2 regions of the Pseudoalteromonas spongiae UST010723-006 genome follow, and region 2 is predicted to be linked to the other one. Evidence: predicted binding sites of a transcription regulator. Region 2 holds the regulator's gene; the other holds the start of a gene.
The links. Region 2 encodes FliA, which starts transcription of late flagellar genes. Its sites were predicted from a motif close to CTAAAGNTNNNNNNNNNNNNGCCGATA; they were not measured.

Region 1 (8,783 bases), 160 kb from region 2:
CCATAAATCACCTCAATTACACTTTTTTATCAAATAACATACCTGAGCTCGCGCCTAGGATTTCTGTTTGCAACTGTTCAATCTTTTTCGATACTTCAATCATTTCTTCTGATGGGATCTGCCTTAACACTTCCTGTGTTTGTGAATCAGAGACCACAACCACTGATAGCCCATCAAAACGTTCGATTGAAAAATCTACATTTTTTGATTGCAATTGAGCAAATTGCCTTACTTTATCAATAGTTTCAAGCAAGGTTTGCGCCAATTCGTCATCAGATAGAGGTGTCGGTACCTCTTCGATAACACTTTTATCCTTAGCCTCAACATCATTTTTAGGCTTGACCATTGTATCTTGATTAACGGCATCTACAGGGTCACGGATTGGATTGGCCGTCATTGAAATATCACTTAAATTCATAGCAACTCCAAAATTTGGAATGAGCAGCTTTAAACACAATTATAGTCCTATAACGTGCTTAAAGCTTACTTACATTTCTGTAAAGTGAAAGCTACCTCACTTTACCTGAATTACAGCAGTGACAACGCTATTTGCGGCTGCTGATTAGCCTGCGCTAGCATTGAGCTTGAAGCCTGTTGTAATACTTGGTTACGCGCCAATGCCGCACTTTCTGCTGCAAAGTCTGTATCCATAATACGTGACTTAGACGCTGCTACATTTTCTGCTACGTTGTTTAAATTACGAATAGTCGAACTAAAACGGTTTTGTTTCGCACCAAGATCAGCACGTACACCGTTCACTGTTGACAACGCATCATCAAGAGCGGTAATTGCTGTTTGAGCTTGTGAGGCTGTTGCAATAGTATCATCATTTAATGCAAGGCCTGTTGCGCCCATACTAGTACCAATACTTACTGTAATCGTTTGACTTGCGTCTGCACCCACTTGGAACGCTGCGGTAAATGAACCATCTAAGATATTCACACCACCAAAGCTCGTATCTGTAGCAACGCGGTCAATCTCGCTCGACAGTTCAGAAAATTCTTTTTGCAGTGCTGCGCGGTCAGATGCTGTATTTGAACCATTCGCTGATTGAATTGCCAATACACGCATACGTTGCAACATATTTGAGGTTTCTTCTAACGCACCTTCTGCTGTTTGCGATAGTGAAATACCATCGTTTGCATTACGTGCACCTTGGTTTAAACCTTGTACCTGCGCGTTTAAACGCGTACCAATTTGTAAGCCAGCCGCATCATCTGCTGCACTGTTTACACGTAAACCAGACGATAAACGCTGGAATGATGTTGATAATGCCTCGCTCGAACGAGAGAGTTGTCTTTGAGAATTCAAAGACATTATATTTGAGTTAACACTTAAAGCCATGAGAGCCTCCAATAATAATTAACATAGGAACTATCAGTAGCAAGAGAGAGAGTAAGCTACAGATAGTTTTCTGTCCCATCTTCGTTATCGGCGCCCGTCTAAAACCCTTTAGCTTTTTTTTAAACTTTTTAACAAAAAGTAAAAAGCGGCCATTAGGCCGCTTTTTTTTATGAGAGGGAGTACTAACTTGATTAACTAGGAGAGAGTATTAACCAATTAGCGACAATGCTATCTGAGGCTGTTGATTTGCCTGAGCTAACATTGAGCTCGATGCTTGTTGTAACACCTGGTTACGCGCAAGACTTGCACTTTCAGCCGCAAAGTCCGTATCTAAAATACGTGACTTAGACGCTGACACATTTTCAGAAATATTATTCAAGTTACGAATAGTCGAGCTAAAACGGTTTTGCTTCGCACCGAGATCTGCACGTATACCATTTACCGTAGACAAAGCGTCATCAATTGCGGTAATCGCTGTCTGAGCCTGAGATGCAGTCGCAATTGTGTCATCGTTTACAGCTAAACCTGTTGCCCCCATACTTGTTGCGATAGCGACATTGATCACTTGGTTCGCATCTGGACCAACCTGGAAATCAGCTGTAAATGTTCCATCTAAAATATTTACACCACCAAACGTTGTATCACTTGCTACACGGTCAATTTCACTCGATAGCTCAGAAAACTCTTTTTGCAGTGCTGCACGATCTGATGCTGTATTTGAACCATTCGCTGATTGAATTGCCAGAACACGCATACGCTGCAGCATGTTCGAGGTTTCTTCTAGTGCACCTTCCGCTGTTTGCGATAGTGAAATACCATCGTTTGCATTACGTGCGCCTTGGTTTGCACCATTTACTTGCGACTGTAAACGTGTACCAATTTGAAGACCGGCCGCATCATCTGCTGCACTGTTAACACGTAAACCAGATGACAGCCGTTGGAAGGACGTGCTTAACGCATTTGTTGAATTCGATAATTGACGCTGTGCGTTCAATGATGTGACGTTTGAATTTACATATAAAGCCATAATGTTCACCCTCTAGTTCTAAGCAATTATGCTAAAAAGAACTGTTATCTAATTAATTTCTTTAACTAAAAACTATATCGACAGTGGGAGTAATTTCTTTAGAAAAAACCTGTAATTTTTTGTACTTTTTTAAATCACACAATAAAAAAAGCAGCCAAATGGCTGCTCTTATGAGAGAGGGAGTACTAACTTGATTTACTAGGAGAGAGTGTTAACCAATTAGGGATAATGCGATTTGTGGCTGTTGATTTGCCTGGGCTAACATTGAGCTTGATGCTTGTTGTAGCACCTGGTTACGTGCAAGACCTGCACTCTCCGCCGCAAAGTCTGTATCCATTATGCGTGATTTCGACGCCGATACGTTTTCTGAAACATTGTTTAAGTTACGAATAGTCGAACTAAAACGGTTTTGCTTCGCACCTAAGTCAGCTCGTACACCATTTACGATTGATAAAGCATCATCTAGTGCTGTAATCGCTGTTTGCGCACCTGCTGCTGTACTAATTGAATCATCTGAAAGTGCAAGACCCGTTGAGTTCATGTTGGTGGTAATTTTCACCTGAATCGTTTGGTTAGCATCTGGCCCTACTTGATAGTCTGTATCGTAAGTACCATTTAAGATGTTTACACCACCAAACGTTGTATCACTTGCTACACGGTCTATCTCTGCCGATAATTCAGCAAACTCTTTTTGTAGTGCATCACGGTCTGAGTCTGTGTTTGAACCATTCGCCGATTGAATCGATAAAACACGCATACGTTGCAACATATTTGACGTTTCTTCTAGTGCACCTTCTGCTGTTTGAGCTAGTGAAATACCATCATTCGCGTTACGTGCGCCTTGATTTGCACCATTTACTTGCGATTGTAAACGTGTACCAATTTGAAGACCTGCTGCATCGTCCGCTGCACTGTTAACACGTAAACCTGATGATAAACGCTGAAAAGACGTGCTTAACGCATTTGTCGAATTTGATAATTGACGCTGTGCGTTCAATGATGTGATGTTTGAATTTACATATAAAGCCATGATTCTCGCCCTCTTCTATCTGCGGTATTTACCGCCAAACAACTCGTTTGATTAAGATATCGACACGTCAAAAAGATTCTTTAATCAATTTTTACAAGTAAGCCACTAGAAGAAAAATAACCAACAAATAAACAAAGAGTTACTTTAATAATTTAATCACAAAATGCTTTTAATTTTGAAGCATGATTCGTTCTGATTATTCTAGTTTAGAGGTGTAATTGTTTAGTTTGGGCTCTATGAATACGCTATATGGGAGGGATATTATTCAGTCAAATATTTATAGATCACACCACTCAGTGTGATCTATAAAAAGCATTACGATTACTATTTATTACAGCAATGACAACGCAATTTGCGGCTGCTGGTTAGCCTGCGCTAACATTGAGCTTGAAGCCTGTTGTAATACTTGGTTACGCGCCAATGCCGCACTTTCTGCTGCAAAGTCTGTATCCATGATACGTGACTTAGACGCTGCTACATTTTCTGCTACGTTGTTTAAGTTACGAATAGTCGAACTAAAACGGTTTTGCTTCGCACCAAGATCAGCACGTACACCGTTCACTGTTGACAACGCATCATCTAGTGCACCTATAGCTGTTTGTGCGCCTGCAGCAGTACTGATAGAGTCATCAGAAAGCGCAAGTCCTGTTGAGTTCATATTTGTCGTTACTTTTAACGTAATAGTCTGGTTTGCATCAGCACCAACTTGGAAGTCTGTGTCGTACGTACCATCTAAAATATTTACACCACCAAAGCTCGTATCACTTGCAACACGATCAATCTCAGCAGATAGCTCTGTGAATTCTTTTTGCAGTGCATCACGATCCGAATCAGTGTTTGAACCATTCGCTGACTGAATTGCCAATACACGCATACGTTGCAGCATGTTCGAGGTTTCTTCCAACGCACCTTCTGCTGTTTGCGATAGTGAAATACCATCGTTTGCATTACGTGCACCTTGGTTTAAACCTTGTACTTGCGAGTTTAAACGCGTACCAATTTGCAAACCTGCCGCATCATCTGCCGCACTGTTTACACGTAAACCAGACGATAAACGTTGGAATGATGTTGATAATGCCTCACTCGAACGAGAGAGTTGTCTTTGAGAATTCAAAGACATTATATTTGAGTTAACACTTAAAGCCATGAGAGCCTCCAATAATAATTAACATAGGAACTATCAGTTGCAAGAGAGAGAGTAAGCTACAGATAGTTTTCTGTCCCATCTTCGTTATCGGCGGCCGCCTAAAACCCTTTAGCTTTTTTTAATTTTTTTTAACGAAAAGTAAAAAACGGCCATTTGGCCGTTTTTATATGAGAGGGAGTACTAACTTAATTAACTAGGAGAGAGTGTTAACCAATTAGCGACAATGCGATTTGTGGCTGTTGATTTGCCTGAGCTAACATTGAGCTTGATGCTTGCTGTAACACCTGGTTACGTGCAAGACCTGCACTCTCCGCCGCAAAGTCTGTATCCATTATGCGTGATTTCGACGCCGATACGTTTTCTGAAACATTGTTTAAGTTACGAATAGTCGAACTAAAACGGTTTTGCTTCGCACCTAAGTCAGCTCGTACACCATTTACGATTGATAAAGCATCATCTAGTGCTGTAATCGCTGTTTGCGCACCTGCTGCTGTACTAATTGAATCATCTGAAAGTGCAAGACCCGTTGAGTTCATGTTGGTGGTAATTTTCACCTGAATCGTTTGGTTAGCATCTGGCCCTACTTGATAGTCTGTATCGTAAGTACCATTTAAGATGTTTACACCACCAAACGTTGTATCACTTGCTACACGGTCTATCTCTGCCGATAATTCAGCAAACTCTTTTTGTAGTGCATCACGGTCTGAATCTGTGTTTGAACCATTCGCCGATTGAATCGATAAAACACGCATACGTTGCAACATGTTTGACGTTTCTTCTAGTGCACCTTCTGCTGTTTGCGCTAGTGAAATACCATCATTCGCGTTACGTGCGCCTTGATTTGCACCATTTACTTGCGATTGTAAACGTGTGCCAATTTGTAAACCGGCCGCATCGTCCGCTGCACTGTTAACACGTAAACCTGATGATAAACGCTGAAAAGACGTGCTTAACGCATTTGTTGAATTCGATAATTGACGCTGTGCGTTCAATGATGTGATGTTTGAATTTACATATAAAGCCATGATTCTCGCCCTCTTCTATCTGCGGTATTGACCGCCAAACAACTCGTTTGATTAAGATATCGACAACAAGGGGGATGACTTTAGAGAAAAGTTAATAAAATTTATAGCCCCTGATAAATCAAGGGCTTTAAAGCGATTATCCCTGAAGTAGTGACAACGCGATTTGAGGTTGTTGGTTAGCTTGGGCCAGCATTGAGCTTGATGCTTGTTGTAGAACCTGATTACGCGCCAATGCTGCACTTTCTGCTGCAAAGTCCGTATCCATAATACGAGATTTTGACGCTGAAACGTTTTCAGCAACACTTTTTAAGTTACGAATAGTTGAACTAAAGCGGTTTTGTTTCGCACCCAGATCTGCACGCACTGCATTAACTGTCGATAGCGCATCATCAAGCGCTGCGATTGCAGTTTGAGCACCAGCTGCAGTACTGATTGAATCATCAGAAAGTGCAAGCCCTGTTGTATTCATATTAGTGGTAATTTTCACTTGAATCGTTTGATTGGCATCTGGGCCGACTTGATAGTCTGTGTCATAAGTACCATTTAAGATATTTACACCACCAAATGTTGTATCAGTTGCAACGCGATCAATCTCAGATTGTAATTCAGAAAACTCTTTTTGCAGTGCCTCACGGTCTGAATCAGTGTTTGAACCATTTGCCGATTGAATGGATAAAACACGCATACGCTGTAGCATGTTGGTTGTTTCTTCTAAAGCGCCTTCTGCTGTTTGCGACAGTGAAATACCATCATTTGCGTTACGTGCACCTTGGTTTGCACCATTTACTTGCGATTGTAAACGAGTACCTATTTGCAAACCTGCCGCATCGTCTGCTGCACTATTAACACGAAGACCTGATGATAAACGTTGGAACGATGTACTTAATGCATTGGTTGAGTTCGCTAACTGCCTTTGAGCATTAAGTGACGTTATATTGGAATTTACATATAAAGCCATTTTTTTCTCCTAAGTTAGAATACAGTGGCGCAAAGCTCTCTCCTTCTTTGCGCTACTGTTAGTACTCCCGGCTCTCATGACGGGAAGTGCTTTGTTAAAGCGAACTTTAACGTTTGCACTAAGTTGCGTCTTTGACGCACTAACTTAAAAGCATTAAACGTGCCAACTTATATGTAATCAAACAAAGTTAATCCTGAAACTCGGCCAAATGTCGCTTGAGCGGCCTGTAGCGCGGTTTCATTTTTCTTTAACTCGCTGATTGCTTCAGCCATATCGGCCTCTAACAAACTTGCCTTAGTGGCAACGTTTACTATTTCCTCTCCAGAATTGGCATTTTCATTCCTTGTAACGGCATTTAATCTCCCCCCAATACTTGCCCGGGTGAAAGTAATTGCCTCTTGCGCATTATCTAATTCAACAACTGAATCTGCAAGCGTCTCTTGTAACTGAACCTGCGTACTTGCAGGATTTTCAAGTACCGAAATAAGCTCTTCTAATGTGTTTAGAATGTTCTTGTTAGTTGGAGGTTCTAATGTAAAATCAGCTTGCCCTGGCGCAGCACCTTGCAGCGATATCTCCATGCCAGCAAATTCTATTGACTCACCGGTAAAGTCTCCTGTGACAGCAGGTACCAGTGGCGAGCCATTTTGTCTGATCTCGTACTGATCTGGTGCGCCAGCCGTAACGACTACATTGAAAGTATTATTTGCGGGTGTAAGCGGGTCATAATAGTTAGCGTGAAATTGGTCAAATTCAGCTTGTTGCTTAACATACACACTGCCCGCGGTAATTGCCCCAGGCAATATCGTCATCGCATTACTGGCAACATTTAGCCGCGCTTTGGTTTTTTCAAACAAATCTGCGCCATTGTCAGTAGCTTGAATATAAGTTGAAGTAGCAACTTGAATCGAGTGGTTACCCTGATCGCCGTTGTATGTATAAGTTTGACTAGCACTATCGTAAGAATAAGTCGCTTTACTATCTTGAAAACCAGAGAAAATAAAACGCCCATCTTCAGAGCGCGTATTCATCAAATCAAGTAAACTTTTTTGAATTTCAGCTAATTCTTTACTAATACCCTCACGATCAGTGTGAGTATATGCACCATTACCAGCTTGAATAGAAAGTTCGCGTGCTCGCTCTATTTGCGTATTCATACTTTTTAGCGCATTTTCTTCTACTTCTAAGCGCCCGCGCAAGAAACTCATATTCTTGTCAAACTGGTCATTCAGTTCTAGTTTTTTCGTAATCAAGTTCGCTTGTGCCATAGCGGCGGGATCATCCGCTGCTGTTAGTACTTTTTTCTGCGTATTCACTCTTAGTTGAGAATCTACAAGTTTCTCTTGGCCACTTAAAATACTATCGAGGCTATTTTGATACATAATATTATTCGATAAACGCATCTCGACTACCTCGCTGCATTAAGAATTGTGTCAAATACTGTGCTTGCGGTACTTAAGATTTTTGCCGCTGCTGCATAAGATTGTTGATAACGTAATAAATTAGCCGCTTCTTCGTCTAAATTGACACCTGAAATCGACTCATACCACGCATTAGATTGATTAGCTAACGCATCAAATGCCACTTGATTGGTTTTAGCTTGCGCAGTTTTCATACCAACATCAGTCACTATATTACCGTATGCTTCATTAATCTTAGTGAGGTTATCACCATTGGTTACGATAGCACTTGACCTAACTAACTCTCGATTTTGAATTTCTGCCAGTAAAAGACCGTTTCGGCTATCGTCAAAGCCATCAGTATTAAACTCAATCGTAAATGAGTCACCCGTTTCTGCTATACCTTCAAGGTTAAAATCAAAACCATAGGTATTGTATGGTGCACCTGCTTGTGCCAAAACATTGTCATAAGGCGGTGTTAAAACAACCGTATTCGTTACGGGTGGTGCACCATCTGTAATTGTAAACTCATTAGGGTTTGCCGTTTTAGTTAGTGTAATGGTGCCATTGGCTAAAGCTGGCGGTGGACCTGGATTAAATCCTGGTGCAGTGGTGTCAGAAACAGTGCTTGACGCTATATTACCTGATCCTCTGTTAGCTAAGTCGCTGTTAGTGCGTATCGGTGAAGCTAACGCTAAATCTTCCGGTCGCATGGTTGCAAGCTCGAAGCTCGTCGATGCCTCTGAGTTAAGTTTAAGTTCAAATTTATCACCAACTGCAGCGCCAGCTCCTACATTAATTTGCAAACCAAAAAGCTCTCCGCCTACCGCTGTGCCCGAATTAGCCTGCCCA
Region 2 (8,783 bases):
CACCACCTTCAATGGTATACCCTAAGCCAATTGCTACAAACGCTATAATCGCACCAAAAACGGCTAGTTTATCCACAACCTATTTCCGTGTTGATATGTTTAGCAACGTCATCCAATGCGATGCTTTTCTCGCTTAAACCAGCACTTGCAACCGCTTGTGGCATACCGTATACAACGCAAGAGGCTTCATCTTGTGCCCAAATTTTAGAGCCCGCCTGTTTTAGCATGCGTGCACCATCTCGGCCATCAGCTCCCATACCGGTAAGTACAATTGCCAACACAGAATCACCGTAACTTTTTGCTGCACTAGCAAAAGTGATATCAACGCTTGGTTTGTAAGTGACACGAGCGCTATCATCTTCATAGATTTTTAGCTTTTGATTGCCGCTACGACCTTCAACTAGCATTTGCTTACCACCAGGTGCTAAATATGCAACGCCTGGTCTGAGCAAGTCGCCGTTTTCTGCTTCTTTAACTTTGATTCGACAAAGTGAATCCAATCGCTGTGCAAATGCCGGTGTAAATGCACCTGGCATATGTTGAATCAACAAAATTGGATGAGGAAAGTTGGCTGGTAACTGCGTAAGCACTTTTTGCAGCGCAACCGGACCACCTGTAGAAGTACCAATTGCCATTAACTTATATTGTTTACCAGATGCTTTTGGTCTTTCGCTTTTAGTTGCCGCACGCGAATCAACCGGTGTGGAGCGAGCAGCAAAAGTTCTATCAGGTTGACGTAACGTTGGGCTAGTGCTGCGTTCAGGTGTTGTTCTTGCCGTTGGCGCTTGATTTAATGTTGCACGCTGTGGTCTAAAACCACCTACTCGGCGACGGCCTATTTCTTTAACTTTTTGTTGAAGTACTTTCGTTGCTTCTTCTTTGTCGCGAGCAATATCTTCAAACTTTTTAGGTAAAAAGTCTAACGCGCCGGCATCAAGTGCATCAAGCGTTGCACTTGCTCCATCATGCGTTAACGAAGAGAACATTAATATTGGTGTCGGCGTTTGCTGCATTATTTGCTTTACAGCGCTAATACCGTCAAGCACAGGCATCTCAATATCCATTGTGATAACCGATGGTCGTAATTCGGCAGCTTTTTCAACCGCCTCTTTACCATTGTTAGCTGTGCCAATCACTTCAATATTGGGATCTTGACTCAAGATTTCACTCACACGACGGCGAAAAAAGCTTGAATCATCTACTACTAAAACCCTAATTGTCATTAAGTGCTCTCTTACTTTTTATTGCGACCTTGGCCTGCGTAGTGCTTTAACAAGCTTGGTACATCTAAAATTAGTGCAATGCCACCATCTGACGTAATTGTTGCACCCGCCATACCCGGCGTACCTTGCAATAAAGCATCTAATGGCTTGATTACCACTTCTTCCTGACCAATTAAGGAATCAACCACAAAGCCCATTTGTTGCGTACCTAATTGCACAATAACAACATGCCCCTGCGAACGCTTTTGTTCGCTGCGAGGATTCCGTAACAACCATTTTTCTAGATAGAACAACGGAATCGCTTTATCACGGACGATAATCGTTAGCTGCCCATCAACTAGATTTGTTTTAGTAAGATCTAAGTGGAATATCTCGCTTACACCCGCAAGTGGCAATGCAAACGTTTGCTGACCAACTACGACCATTAAGGTAGGTAGAATAGCGAGCGTCAGTGGTACTTTAATTTCAAGTACTGTGCCTTTACCTTTTTCTGATTCAATATTCACTGTACCGTTTAATTGGGTAATTTTGGTTTTAACCACATCCATACCCACGCCACGACCAGAAATATCAGAAATCTCTTCTTTGGTAGAGAAACCTGGCGCAAAGATTAAGTTATACGCTTCGTTGTTTGACAGTCGAGCTGCCTGATCGGCATCTATTACACCTTTACCAATCGCTATACTTTTCAGCTTTTCTGCGTCCATACCCGCACCATCATCTTCAATGGTAAGCAAGATATGATCACCTTCTTGAGATGCTGACAGCGTCACCGTACCGGTGCGTGGTTTACCTGCAGCTTCACGATCGTCTGGCATTTCAATACCATGATCCACCGAGTTACGTACAAGGTGAACTAGTGGATCTGCAAGTGCCTCAACAAGGTTTTTATCTAAATCTGTTTCTTCACCAACTAGCTGTAAATTAATTTCTTTTTTCAAGCTGCGCGCTAAGTCACGTACAACGCGAGGGAAACGGCCAAATACTTTTTTGATTGGCTGCATCCGGGTTTTCATTACCGCGCCTTGTAAGTCTGCGGTCACCACATCTAAGTTAGAAATGGCTTTACCCATACTTTCATTACTAACGTTAGCACCTAAGCTGACAAGTCGATTTCGAACCAATACCAGTTCACCGACCATATTCATGATTTGGTCAAGGCGTTTGGTGTCAACACGCACTGTCGTTTCAGCCGGTGGCGCTGCCGGTTTAGCTGGTGCTTTACTTGGCGCTGCAGCTGGTTTGGCTGCACTTGGCGCAGCAGGCTTATCAGCTACTGGTTTTGGTGCTGAAGCTTGTGGTTTCGCCGGCGTTGGCTTAGCCGCAGGAGGTGGTGTTGGCGTTGCCGGTTTTGCCGCTACCGCCTCAGTATTAAATGATTTTTCAGCAGTGCTTGGCGCACTGCCCTTGCCATGAAGTTCATCAAGTAAGGCTTCGAATTCATCTTCGGTAATGTCTTCATCGTCACCCGATGAAGCCGCAGGAGCTGCGCTTTCTGGCGCACTTGTCTCAGACGCGCCACCGAATGAACCAGCGCCATGTAATTCGTCGAGTAAGCTTTCAAATTCATCATCAGTGATTTCATCAGAGTCGCTACTTTCACTCGCTTCTGGCGCTGCATTAGAGGCTGGGCCATTACCAGAGCCGTGTAACTCATCTAATAAGCTTTCAAATTCTTCTTCTGTGATATCGTCAACGCTATCGCCAGAAGATTGTGCTTCATCACTTGGCGCATCAGCATCAAATAAAATATCAACAAACGGGTCTTCTTCGACTGCTTCTGGTTCGACAATTTCTTCTGCTGGCGCTTCGGCTACCGGTGCTTCATCTGCGCTTTCAGGCTGACTAAGTCTATGTAGTTCTGCCAGTAGCTGCGGGTCAGCAGGATCGGGCTGAGCGCGATTTTGAATGTGAGCAAACATTTCATTGATGGTATCAAGTGCCTGTAAAATCACATCCATTAATTCAGGAGTAACCCTGCGTTGGCCTTGTCGTAAAACATCGAAAATATTTTCTGCGCCGTGACATGCATCGACTAGCTCTGTCATAGACAAGAAGCCAGCGCCCCCTTTTACGGTATGAAACCCTCTAAATATCGCATTCAGTAAATCAGCATCTTCTGGATTATTTTCCAGTTCAACTAACTGTTCTGAGAGCAACTCTAAGATTTCACCGGCTTCGACTAAAAAGTCTTGTAAAATATCTTCATCGACATCAAAGCTCATGCATTTTTCTCCGATTAGAAGCCCAAACTAGACAGCAGATCGTCTACTTCATCTTGACCTGAAACCACATCTTCACGTGATTCAGCATTTATAATTGGACCTTCAGCTACTTGGTCTAATTCACCATCAGCAACCATTTGTTGTTCTTGTTGTATTGTCGTTTCAGGCGATTCATCATGTTCTACAGGTGTGCCAAACACAGTTAACATATGAATCAGGCTATCCTCGACTTCTCGGACAAGCTCGATTACGCGTCGAATAACTTGACCTGTGAGGTCCTGGTAACCCTGGGCCATGAGCACTTCTGTCATTAATGCATTTAATTTATCAGAATTTGTTTTTGCTTCGTCCATAAAGCCGTTTAGCTCATGACATAACACTTTAAACTCACCAACTTTAAGATCTCGCGACATTAATTTGTCCCATTTGGGCTTAATATTGTTGAGACCTGTTTGCAAGTTATCGGCAATAGGCAGCGATGCTTCAACGGCGTCCATCGTTGTATTCGCAGCTTGCTCTGTCATTTCCATAACATAATTGAGACGTTCTTTTGCGTCAGGGATAGACTCAGTTGTTAGCGCCGATAAAGTGGTATCAAGTTGAAAATTTTTCAATGAATCATGCAGTTGACGAGTTAGTTTGCCTACCTCACCAAATAATTCATCTTGCTCAATTGCCGTAACTTGCTTTAGCAGCTCTTGCGCTTGTTGTTGCTCATCGTTTTCAAGAAACGCAACTAGCTGCTTAGCTTGTTCTAAGGTAATTTGAGGCGCAGCACTTGCTGACATAAACCTCTCCTTCCCGTTAGCCTAAACGCTCAAAAACTTTATCAAGCTTTGTTTTAAGCGTTGCTGCTGTAAATGGTTTAACGATATAACCGTTTACACCTGCTTGCGCTGCAGCAATGATCTGCTCTTTTTTGGCTTCGGCAGTTACCATTAGTACCGGTATGTGTTTTAGACTGTCATCCGCGCGAATCGCGCGCAGCAAATCTATACCTTGCATACCTGGCATATTCCAATCCGTAACTACAAAGTCAAACTCTTGGTTTTGCAGCATTGGTAGCGCAGTGCTACCGTCGTCTGCTTCTTGCACGTTTGTGAAACCAAGATCTCTTAACAGGTTTTTAATGATTCTTCTCATCGTTGAAAAGTCGTCAACTACAAGAATTTTCATGTTTTTATCCAAAATATCCTCCAGTGAGGTATGCACCTAATTGTTTACTTACTACTTTTATTCTATATCCAGTCATGGACTTTTGCTTTAAGGCGCACCATGGCCTGACTATGTATTTGGCTCACTCTTGATTCACTCACTTCAAGAATTAGCCCAATTTCTTTTAAATTCATTTCATCATTGTAGTAAAGTGACAGCACTAACGCTTCTCTTTCTGGCAAAGTTTGTATTGCCTCTACTAACGCTTTATTAAATTTATCCTGTTGAATATCAACTAATGGATTTTGTTCTTTATTGCCGAGCCCTGCGTCGATGACATCTTCATCAACACCGAGATCTTCAATGCCGATAATTTTACCATTGCTTATATCCCTTAGAATATGATGGTACTCATCTAACGTAATATCAAGTTTTTCAGCTACTTCACTGTCTTTTGGTTCACGTCCGAGTGATGATTCTAGCTGATTGATGACCGCGGCGACTTCACGGGCGTTTTTATGTACTGAGCGAGGTACCCAATCTCCTTTACGCGTTTCATCAATTATTGCACCGCGAATACGAATACCCGCATAGGTTTCAAAGCTCGCACCTTTACTGCCATCAAAGTTCTTAGCAGCCTCGATTAATCCTATCATGCCTGCCTGAATGAGGTCTTCGACAATAACGCTCGCCGGCAGACGCGCTAAAATATGGTAGGCAATGCGTTTAACCAACGGCGTATGCTGTTCGACAAGTTGCGATAATTGATTTTGATTAGCATAGGCAGCGGTTCTTTTCATAGGCGTTCCTAATTACTAACCAGTTTCTCAATGAAAAACTCTAGGTGTCCTGACGGCTGATTTGGAATTGGCCAGCTCGCCGCTTTAGTTGCAAGTGCTTTGAACGCAATTGCTGCAGGCGATTTTGGAAATACGTCAACAATGGTTTTTTGTTTACGAATCGCTTTTCGAATATTTTCATCAAATGGAACTGTTGCGACTAGCTCAAGCGATACATCTAAAAAGCGGTCGGTTACTTTTGATAATTTTGCGAAAAGCTCTTGGCCTTCTTTTAAGCTGCGTACCATGTTCGCAACTATTTTAAATTTGTACACACCGTGCTCACGGCTTAACACTTTAATCAGTGCGTAAGCATCGGTTATTGATGTTGGTTCATCACACACAACAACAAGCACATCTTGTGAAGCGCGAGAAAAACTAAGCACCATATCTGAAATACCGGCCGCAGTGTCAACGACTAATACATCATAGTGTGAGTCTAATTCGCCAAAAGCGCGAATAAGGCCAGCGTGTTCAGATGGTGTTAATTCCACCATATTTTGAGAGCCAGATGTCGCAGGTACAATTTTCATACCATACGGCCCTTCAACTAAGATATCTTCGAGGTCACATTCACCTGAAAGCACGTGAGAAAGATTACGCTCTACACGCAAACCCAGCATTACATCACAGTTTGCTAAACCCAAATCGGCATCGAGTACCAGTACTTTTTGGCCTTGCTGAGCCATGGCGATTGCCATGTTTAGAGAGACATTGGTTTTACCAACTCCCCCTTTACCTCCAGTTACCGCAATTACTTTTACAGCCTTGTTGTTGTTTTTCATTTTCCGCAGGCCACTAGCTTGATCTAATTCTGGGTTAATCATACATTCCTACTGCTTGATGCGCCATGCTTGATGCACGTCTTGCTTGCGCGTTTGTTCGTTTTGCATACAACTGCTGAGCTTTGCTGACCAATTTTTCCGCATTTGCCACACGAATGTCCTCTGGTACACGCTGCCCATTGGTAAGATAGCCTATTGGCAGACGATTTTGAATGGCTACACTGATAATTTCACCTAAACTTAGACATTCATCAAGTTTTGTGAAGATACAACCACTTAACTGTACCTGTTTGAACTGTTTAATCGCCTCTTGCTGTACTTCAAGCTGTGCTGTTGAACTTAACACAAGGTAACTGCGAATATCTACTCGGCTATTGCGCATTAAGGTGTTGAGTTGTTCAGTCAAACGTATATCTCGTTGGCTCATTCCTGCTGTATCAATTAATACTAGACGCTTATTTCTTAAATGATAAAGAATTTCAGTGAGTTCTTCTGCATTTTTAACTTGCTTTACTGGGCAGCCAATAATACGACCATAAGTCGATAATTGCTCATATGCGCCAATACGATAAGTATCTGTTGTGATTAGTGCGATATTGTTGGCGCCAAATTTTTGTGCGCCAAGTGCAGCTAGCTTTGCAACTGTGGTAGTTTTACCTACACCAGTAGGACCAACTAGCGCATATACGCCACCACGACGCAAAATCTCATTATTTGCAGTGTATAGCTGTTTGCTCAGCATATTAAGTGTTTCTTGCCACGCTTGACGCGGTGCAACGTCATCTGGAATAAAACACGCAAGCTGGTCCGCTACTGCTTCACTGATACCCATACCTTTCAAACGGTCGAGTAAAAGAGCACGAGTTGGGTCACGGCGCGCCATATCTTCATTCATTAAGCCAGAAAGTTGGTGCTCAAGTAACTGTCTGATCGATGCCATTTCATCACGCATTGCTTGCATTTCATCAAGCGACTGAGCTTGGTTGCCATAACTGCTTTGTTGCTTTGGCTTAGCAAAGCTATCAAGGGCATCTTGCTGTGTCGATGTGAGTGAATCATCGTCATCAAACCAATTACGAGGCTGCTTTGGCTCAGGTGCTTTATCAAATTGAGGTGATTTTTTCGCTTGGCGCTCAAGTAATGCCGATAAACTATCTGCTACCGCTGCTTGTTTTTCAGGGGTCGCTGTTTGTGGTTTTGGCTTAACAAAATTATTACTAAAACGAGGCTTTTCTTCGCTTAACTTAGGCGCTGCAGGTGCAGCTTGCACTGACTTTTCATAATCAACAGCTGCCACAATTTCAACACCATCAGCCATGCGCTTATTTGACATGATAACTGCATCAGGACCTAGCTCATGCTTTACTTCATTCAACGCGCTGCGCATATCTTTAGCAAAAAAACGTTTAATTTTCATGTGACACCTCGTCTCTACTTATCACTGTTGACCGACTGAGCAAACAATTTTGATCTGCTTTTCTTCAGGTACTTCCTGATATGACATCACGCGCAAACCCGGTAGGCTGTGTTTCACAAATCGCGATAACACGCTGCGCAACATACCTGATGTCAACAGTATTGAAGGTTCACCCGCCATTTCCTGGTTTTGATGTGCATCGCCGAGAGAATTTTGTAGTCTTTCTGCGAGCCCTGGCTCAATGCCAGCACCTTCGTCACCTGCACTTTGAAGGGACTGATGCAACATCTGTTCCAACTCAGGCGCCAATGTTATGACAGGGATTTCTGGTGCATTGCCAGCAACGTCTTGAACGATTAATCGACGCAGTGAGATTCTAACTGCAGCCGTTAGTACGTCTGGGTCTTGGCTACGAGGGCCGTACTCAACGAGGGTTTGAACAATCGAACGCATATCGCGAATTGGCACACCTTCATTAAGTAAGTTTTGCAGTACTTTTACAATTGTAGTGAGCGGTAAAATATCAGGTACTAAGCCTTCAATTAAACGCGGATGCGACTTGGCTAGCATATCAAGTAAGTTTTGTACTTCTTCATGACCCAATAACAAGGCTGCGTTATTGTGTAATAACTGAGAAATATGTGTTGCAACCACAGTTGCAGCATCAACCACGGTATAACCAAGTGATTGTGCTTCATCTTTTTGTTCTGGTGCGATCCACACAGCATCTAAGCCAAATGCAGGGTCTTTGGTCGCAACCCCTTTTACTTCACCAAATACTTGGCCTGGGTTAATCGCCAATTCGTTATTGTGTTTTAATTCACCGTTACCACTAGAAACCCCCATTAATGTGATGCGGTATTCGTTCGGATCTAGCTCTAAATTGTCTCGAATATGAACCGGCGGTACTAAAAAGCCAAGCTCTTGAGATAACTTTTTACGCACCCCTTTAATGCGGCTCAGTAATTCACCACCTTGTGCTTGGTCGACAAGTGGAATTAAACGGTAACCAACCTCTAGGCCAATTACATCCACTTGCTGTACATCATCCCAACCCAACTCTTTTTGCTCAATTTGCGCTTGCTCTTGGCCGGGTGAACCGCCTTTTGCAACCTGTTTCGATTCTTCTTCTGCTTTTT

Region 1: PSPO_RS03950 (flagellin N-terminal helical domain-containing protein) is a predicted target of FliA. The motif match lies at 5,631-5,657, and genes of this name have one in related genera.

The regions. Positions count from the first base shown of each region.
Region 1 covers NZ_CP011039.1:839,820-848,602, reverse strand. The annotation lists gene fliD (flagellar filament capping protein FliD) at 1-4, opposite strand, end outside; gene PSPO_RS03975 (flagellar protein FlaG) at 17-418, opposite strand; gene PSPO_RS03970 (flagellin N-terminal helical domain-containing protein) at 529-1,344, opposite strand; gene PSPO_RS03965 (flagellin N-terminal helical domain-containing protein) at 1,553-2,371, opposite strand; gene PSPO_RS03960 (flagellin N-terminal helical domain-containing protein) at 2,583-3,401, opposite strand; gene PSPO_RS03955 (flagellin N-terminal helical domain-containing protein) at 3,733-4,548, opposite strand; gene PSPO_RS03950 (flagellin N-terminal helical domain-containing protein) at 4,755-5,573, opposite strand; gene PSPO_RS03945 (flagellin N-terminal helical domain-containing protein) at 5,710-6,531, opposite strand; gene flgL (flagellar hook-associated protein FlgL) at 6,699-7,934, opposite strand; gene PSPO_RS03935 (FlgK family flagellar hook-associated protein) at 7,940-8,783, opposite strand, start outside.
Region 2 covers NZ_CP011039.1:1,003,612-1,012,394, reverse strand. The annotation lists gene PSPO_RS04775 (flagellar motor protein) at 1-76, opposite strand, end outside; gene PSPO_RS04770 (protein-glutamate methylesterase/protein-glutamine glutaminase) at 69-1,223, opposite strand; gene PSPO_RS04765 (chemotaxis protein CheA) at 1,235-3,448, opposite strand; gene PSPO_RS04760 (protein phosphatase CheZ) at 3,463-4,236, opposite strand; gene cheY (chemotaxis response regulator CheY) at 4,253-4,636, opposite strand; gene PSPO_RS04750 (RNA polymerase sigma factor FliA) at 4,687-5,403, opposite strand; gene PSPO_RS04745 (MinD/ParA family ATP-binding protein) at 5,412-6,269, opposite strand; gene flhF (flagellar biosynthesis GTPase FlhF) at 6,262-7,644, opposite strand; gene flhA (flagellar biosynthesis protein FlhA) at 7,666-8,783, opposite strand, start outside.